Oharaeibacter diazotrophicus: one gene and its partner. The protein of the gene in region 1 binds, or shares a complex with, the protein of each later gene. Links are inferred from orthologs where the notes say so. Each region holds a gene or a part of one and is shown on either strand. Other genes may lie near its edges.

What was found.
Region 2: the proteins of rpsG (region 1) and tig are in contact, whole or in part, in a crystal structure (PDB 3GTY), measured with the Thermotoga maritima proteins. The link is inferred for Oharaeibacter diazotrophicus from one-to-one orthologs. Residues at the interface, in WP_004081843.1 of Thermotoga maritima: Lys34, Lys52, Lys55, Glu59, Arg62, Gln63, Glu66, Asn67, Lys69, Val71, Arg95, Ala109, Lys110, Lys111, Gly112, Arg113, Pro114, Glu117, Glu121, Ile124, Ala125, Tyr127, Asn128, Asn129, Thr130, Gly131, Lys135, Asp139, Arg142, Met143; in WP_004081061.1 of Thermotoga maritima: Glu122, Val124, Val129, Leu130, Tyr133, Glu188, Gly259, Ile262, Tyr263, Glu266, Ser270, Glu273, Gln274, Glu277, Arg308, Gln311, Ile312, Ser315, Tyr316, Glu325, Arg329, Arg336, Leu363, Phe366, Trp367, Arg373, Leu377, Arg381, Leu384, Glu387.

What each region holds. Positions count from the first base shown.
Region 1 is NZ_SNXY01000006.1:210,601-213,680, reverse strand. Bases 280-3,045 are described here. They hold rpsG (30S ribosomal protein S7), read right to left. Parts: upstream 2,015-3,045; coding sequence 1,544-2,014; downstream 280-1,543. Other genes in these bases: rpsL (30S ribosomal protein S12), read right to left, coding at 2,071-2,442; fusA (elongation factor G), read right to left, coding at 280-1,519. In the rest of the region: more of fusA, read right to left, coding at 1-279.
Region 2 is NZ_SNXY01000006.1:1,248,837-1,252,004, forward strand. The notes cover bases 315-3,168. They hold tig (trigger factor), read right to left. Parts: upstream 2,490-3,168; coding sequence 1,140-2,489; downstream 315-1,139. Other genes in these bases: EDD54_RS05885 (SGNH/GDSL hydrolase family protein), read right to left, coding at 315-894; EDD54_RS05900 (DUF4405 domain-containing protein), read right to left, coding at 2,878-3,168. Outside these bases: more of EDD54_RS05885, read right to left, coding at 4-314. UniProt on the Bacillus subtilis protein: Involved in protein export. Acts as a chaperone by maintaining the newly synthesized protein in an open conformation. Functions as a peptidyl-prolyl cis-trans isomerase.

The DNA of each region.
Region 1 (3,080 bases):
CGAACTGACCGGTGCCGCCGGTCTGCTTCTTGTGGGTGTAGTCGATCTCGGTCGACTTGCGGATCGTCTCGCGGTACGCGACCTGCGGGGCGCCGACGTTCACCTTGATGTTGTGCGGGGCGCGACGCAGGATGTCGATCTTGATGTCGAGGTGCAGCTCGCCCATGCCCTTGATGATGGTCTGGCCGGACTCGCTGTCCGTGCTGACGCGGAAGGACGGATCCTCCGAGGCCAGCTTGAACAGGGCGACGGTCAGCTTCTCCTGCTCCGACTTCGTGGCGGCCTCGACGGCCATCTCGATGACGGGATCGGGGAACTCCATCTTCTCCAGGATCACCGGCTTCTGCGGGTCGCAAAGGGTGTCACCGGTGCGCGAGTCCTTCAGACCGACGAAGGCGACGATGTCGCCGGCGTAGGCCTCTTCGATGTCCTCGCGGGAGTTGGCGTGCATCAGGACCATGCGGCCGATGCGCTCGCGCTTGTCCTTGGTGGAGTTCAGCAGCGAGACGCCCTTCTGCAGGGTGCCCGAGTAGATGCGCGCGAAGGTCAGGACGCCGAACGGGTCCTCGATGATCTTGAACGCGAGCATCGACAGCGGCTCGGCGTCGGTCGAGTGCCGGACGATCTCCTCGCCCGTCTTGACGTCGATGCCCTTGGTCGGCGGCACGTCGACCGGCGACGGCAGATAGTCGACCACCGCGTCGAGGAGCGTCTGCACGCCCTTGTTCTTGAAGGCCGAACCGGCGAGCACCGGGAACCACGCCGAGATCTGGACCGCCTTGCGGATCAGACGCTTCAGCGTCGCCTCGTCGGGCTCGGTGCCCTCGAGGTAGGCTTCCATCGCGGTGTCGTCGAGCTCGACCGCGGCCTCGATCAGCTCGCCGCGGGCGGCGGTCGCCTTGTCGATGAGGTCGGCCGGGATCTCCTCGTCGTGGAACTTGGCGCCGAGGGACTCGTCCTCCCAGATCACCGCCTTCATGCGAACGAGATCGATGATCCCCTTGAAGTTGTTCTCGGCACCGATCGGCAGCTGGATCGGGACGGGGCGCGCGCCGAGGCGCACCTTGATGTCCTGGATGCAGTTGTCGAAGTTCGCGCCCGTCTTGTCCATCTTGTTGCAGAAGACGATACGGGGCACGCGGTACTTGTCGCCCTGGCGCCAGACGGTCTCGGTCTGGGGCTCGACACCCTGGTTGGAGTCGAGCACGCACACCGCACCGTCGAGCACGCGCAGCGAACGCTCGACTTCGATGGTGAAGTCGACGTGGCCGGGGGTGTCGATGATGTTCAGGCGCTTGCCGTTCCAGAACGTCGTCGTGGCGGCGGAGGTGATCGTGATGCCGCGCTCCTGCTCCTGCTCCATGTAATCCATGGTCGCAGCGCCGTCGTGGACTTCGCCGATCTTGTGGGACTTGCCGGAGTAGTAGAGGATCCGCTCGGTCGTCGTCGTCTTGCCCGCGTCGATGTGGGCCATGATGCCGAAGTTGCGGTAGTCCTCGATTTTATGCGTGCGAGGCATGATCGTCTCCGCCTGAAGCCTGAATTACCAGCGGTAGTGCGAGAACGCGCGGTTGGCTTCCGCCATCCGGTGGGTGTCCTCGCGCTTCTTCACGGCGGTGCCGCGGTTGTTGGAGGCGTCCATGAGCTCGCCCGACAGGCGGTCGACCATGGTCTTCTCGTTGCGGCCGCGCGCGGCCGAGATCAGCCAGCGGATCGCGAGCGCCTGACGACGCTCGGTGCGAACCTCGACCGGAACCTGGTAGGTGGCACCGCCGACGCGCCGCGAACGGACCTCGATCTGCGGCATCACGTTGTGCAGGGCCTGATGGAAGACCTGCAGCGGGTTCTGCCGGGTGCGGCCCTCGACCTGATCGAGGGCGCCGTAGACGATCGCCTCGGCGACCGACTTCTTGCCGTCCTTCATGATCGAGTTCATGAACTTGGAAACGACGAGATCGCCGAACTTCGGATCGGGATTGATCTCGCGCTTCTCGGCACTGTGACGACGGGACATGCCTTAACGTCTCCGACTTGAATTCTGGAGTGGACCGAAGGAGGCCGGGCGGCCGATCACTTCGGACGCTTCGCGCCGTACTTGGAGCGACGCTGCTTGCGGTTCTTGACGCCCTGGGTGTCGAGCACGCCGCGCAGGATGTGGTAGCGCACGCCCGGAAGGTCCTTGACGCGACCGCCGCGGATCATGACGACCGAGTGTTCCTGCAGGTTGTGACCCTCGCCCGGGATGTAGCCGATCACCTCGAACCCGTTGGTGAGACGCACCTTGGCGACCTTGCGGAGAGCCGAGTTCGGCTTCTTCGGGGTCGTCGTGTAGACGCGGGTGCAGACGCCGCGCTTCTGCGGGCACGCCTCGAGATGGCGGGCCTTCTCGCGGTACACCGGCGCGGTGCGCGGGTTGCGGATCAGCTGGTTGATCGTCGGCATACTTCACCTTCAATCTCGTCGGCCCGGCCTTCGAAGTGGCGCCACCGGACCGTTGTCATTCGTTGTGGAGCCACACGATCCACGCGATGGCGCGAACCCGGCGGTCTCCGACCCGTTTTCCCGCATGCCGCACGTCCGTTTGCACAAAACGAAGCGCGCCTACCCGGGGAAGCCCACGGGCGGCGCTGCGGAATGCAGAGGACCAACACCCTTTCGGGGTGCCGATCGTGCGTGCAACAGCTATCTCACCATCGGATCGAGGGGCAGCGTCTAGGCACTCTGCTTCGGTCGCTTTGGGCGCTCCCGAAGCTACAGTCCCTACGGGCCTGCCCTTCAGTGGCGCGGAACATAGTCGGGCGTCCCGTCATCGTCAAGCACGGATCCCCGGATTTCGGCGCTTTCCGGGGGCCGCAGGGCGGCCATGCCGCGCGAAATCGGCATTCCCGGCCCATCGAAGGCCGCCGATCGCGCCCGCGTACCGTCCGGATCGGCCTGCGGACCCGACTCCGGCGCCCGCGCCGGTCGGGAATCGCCCGATTCCCGTCTCGCCGCGACTCGACTCGGTAGCCGCCACCGTTCGCCGGGCGACTCGGAGGAGCCCCGGAATGCGCGAAGGGGCCCCGTCGCCGGAGCCCCTC
Region 2 (3,168 bases), 1.0 Mb from region 1 along the record:
GGATCAGTGCGTCAGCGCCCAGCGCGCCATGAAGGCGGTGATTTCGTGGGCGTGGGTGGTCGGGTGGACGTCGTCGAAGAACATGTACTCGTTCTGCGTCGCCGTGCTCGCCGACACGCAGGCCGGCACGCGGACGCAGGCGTCGGTGACGTTGGTGAAGCCGAAGGTGGCTGGCGAGGCGATCACCGAGGAGAACAGGGTGTTCAGGTCGAGCACCACGATTTTCGCGGTCGGATTGGCGGTGCGGGCCGCCGTGACCTTGGCCGCGAGGCGGGTGTTGTAGGTCTTGGTGGCGAGCGCGTAGACGGTGCCGAGACCGCTCGCGAGCTTGGCCTGCGGCGTCTTGTCGAGCGCCGGCAGGTTGGAAATCACGACGACCTTCGCGCCGGCCTTCAGCACCGAGGCGAGGTTGGCGGCCATGGCGTCGGCGGCGGCGGTGGCGACCTTCTTGGTGTTGGTCGCGGTGCTCGCCGGCGTCAGCACGAAAATGTCGTTGGCGCCACCGAGCAGCGTCACCACGTCCTTGGCCGCGAACTTGCCACCCTTCTGCAGGTAGGCGCCGATCTGGGTCGGGATCGTCGGGACCTGACCGCCGGTTCCGGCATAGGCGCCGCCGAAGGCGAAGTTGGTGTCCTTGGCGTTGTTGATCGCGCTCGAGAACTTGTTCATCGCGCCGCCGGCCAGGATCTCGGTCCACACCGGCCCGTTGGAGAAGCGGCCCTGGTAGTAGGGCGGCGACGCCGGCTTGGAGCCGGACGTGAACTCGAAGGTGTTGCCGACGTCGCTCAGCGAATCGCCGAAGGAGACGACGCGGTAGTCGGCCGCCGCGGCCGCAGTGACGGTGGCGGCGACGGCGAAGGCCGCGCCCGCGAGCCTGGCCCAGAACGTCTTCATTCAGATCCTCCCGATCCCCGTTCCCTCCGTCCGGCCGGCGCCCTCTCGCGCCCGGCCGCCGGCACGCCGCCTCCTCGCGGCCACCGGTTACGGATTGCGACGTTTACGTAATCGGAAGGCGCGACCTGACGCAAGCGGAAACCGACGTGTTTCCGCAGCCGTCGGCGATACACGTGCGAAAAAACGACGCCGGCCGGAGCGGGTGGCTCCGGCCGGCGCGAAAATTCGTCGGGACGGGCGTGCGGTCAGGCCGCCAGCTCGTCGTCCTCGGTGAAGAGCTCGTCCTTGGAGACGGTCTTGTCGGTGACCTTGACCGAGGCGAGCAGGAAGTCGACCACCTTCTCCTCGAACACCGGCGCCTGCAGCGAGGCGAGCGCGTTCGGGTCCTTGCGGTAGTAGTCGAACACCGCGCGCTCCTGGCCCGGGAACTGGCGGGCGCGCTCGATCAGGGCGCGCTGCAGTTCCTGCTCGGTGACCTGGACCTTGTTGGCCTCGCCGAACTTGGAGAGCACGAGACCGAGACGGACACGGCGCTCGGCGATCTTGCGATACTCCTCGCGGGCCTTCTCCTCGGTGGTGTCCTCGTCGGCGAAGGTCTTGCCGGAGCGCTCCATCTCGGCGGCGACCTGCCGCCAGATGATGTCGAACTCCTGCTCGACCAGGGTCGGCGGCAGCTCGAAGGAATACTGCTTGTCGAGGGCGTCGAGCAGCTGGCGCTTGACCTTCTGGCGGGTCTGGAAGCCGTACTGCGACTCGATCTGGGTGCGCACGGCGCCCTTGAGGGCCTCGAGGCTGTCCATGCCGAGGGTCTTGGCCCAGTCGTCGTCGAGCTTCAACTCGCCGGGCGCCGCGATCTCGAACACCTCGATGTCGAAGGTGGCCGGCTTGCCGGCGAGATGCGGCGCCTGGTACTCGGCCGGGAAAGTGACCTCGATCACCTTCTTGTCGCCCTTCTTGGCACCGACCAGCTGCTCCTCGAAGCCGGGGATGAAGCGCTTCTGGCCGAGGAAGAGGTAGGCCTTGTCGTCGGCGCCGCCCTCGAAGGGCTCGCCGTCGAGCTTGCCGAGGTAGGAGATGGTCAGGCGGTCACCCTCTTCGGCGACGGCGTCCTCGGCCTTCTCCTCGTAGGAGCGGGCGCCCTCGCCGATCTGGCTCAGGCGCTCGTCGACCTCGGCGTCGGTGATGTCAGCGACCGGCCGCTCGATGGCGATCTCGTCGGTCGGGGCCAGCTCGAAGGCCGGCAGCACCTCGTACTTGATGGCGAAGGCGAGATCGACGCCGCCGTCGAGCACCTTCTCGGCGTCCGCGTCGGCCAGCTCGACCTGCGGCTGCATCGCCGACTTCTCGTTGCGCTCCTCGAGCGCCTTGTTCGAGCTCTCGCCGATCACGGTGTTGACGATGTCGGCCATGGCCGACTTGCCGTAAAGCTTCTTCAGGTGGCCCATCGGCACCTTGCCGGGGCGGAAGCCGCGGATCTGGACGCGACCCTTGAGGTCGTTCAGATAGGTCTCCAGCCGACCGGCGAGGTCGGTGGCGGGAACGACGATCTTCAGCTCGCGCTTGAGGCCGTCGGCGGCGGTTTCGGTCACCTGCATGGATGCGTCTTTCGTCCCTGTCGTCGCTCGGCCCGTCCCGGCGCGGCGCGTGGCCGCGGAGCGGACGGGCGTCCCGTTCTGTCGTCTCGATCGTCGGGCGCGTCCCGCACGATCCCTCACGGGACCGGCATTCGGCCGCGACGGCGGGTTCCGGCAGCTCGCGAGGCGCGTCGACTGGTGCGGGCGGAGGGACTTGAACCCCCACGGCTTGCGCCAACGGAACCTAAATCCGTCGTGTCTACCAATTCCACCACGCCCGCGAGGACGCCGCCTGCTTCGCGGCCGGGGCCCGAGGCGGCGTCTCCCATAGCAAAGTTTCGTCGGGGCACAAAGCGAAAAGGCGCGGGTTTCCCGCCCCTCTCCCGCGCCGCGCGGGCCTTCCGCGGGATCAGGGGGCCGCGGTGGTCGCGGGGCCGGCGGGCGCCACCTTCGCCGCGGCATTGAGCGCGGCGACGATCTCGAAGGCGTCGCGGCCGGTGCGGGCGGAAAGGTCGGCGATGCTGTCCGACGGCTTGACCGGGCTGATCCCGGCGGCGACCAGGGCGTCGAGCACGGCCTGTTCGTCGCTGCCGATCGCCGGGGCGACGGCGGTCAGGGGCGCGCTCTGGAGCCGGCCGACCATCTGCATCATCGGATTGCCGCCGCCGTTGCCGGCCGCCAGCGCGAATCCGACGGCGAG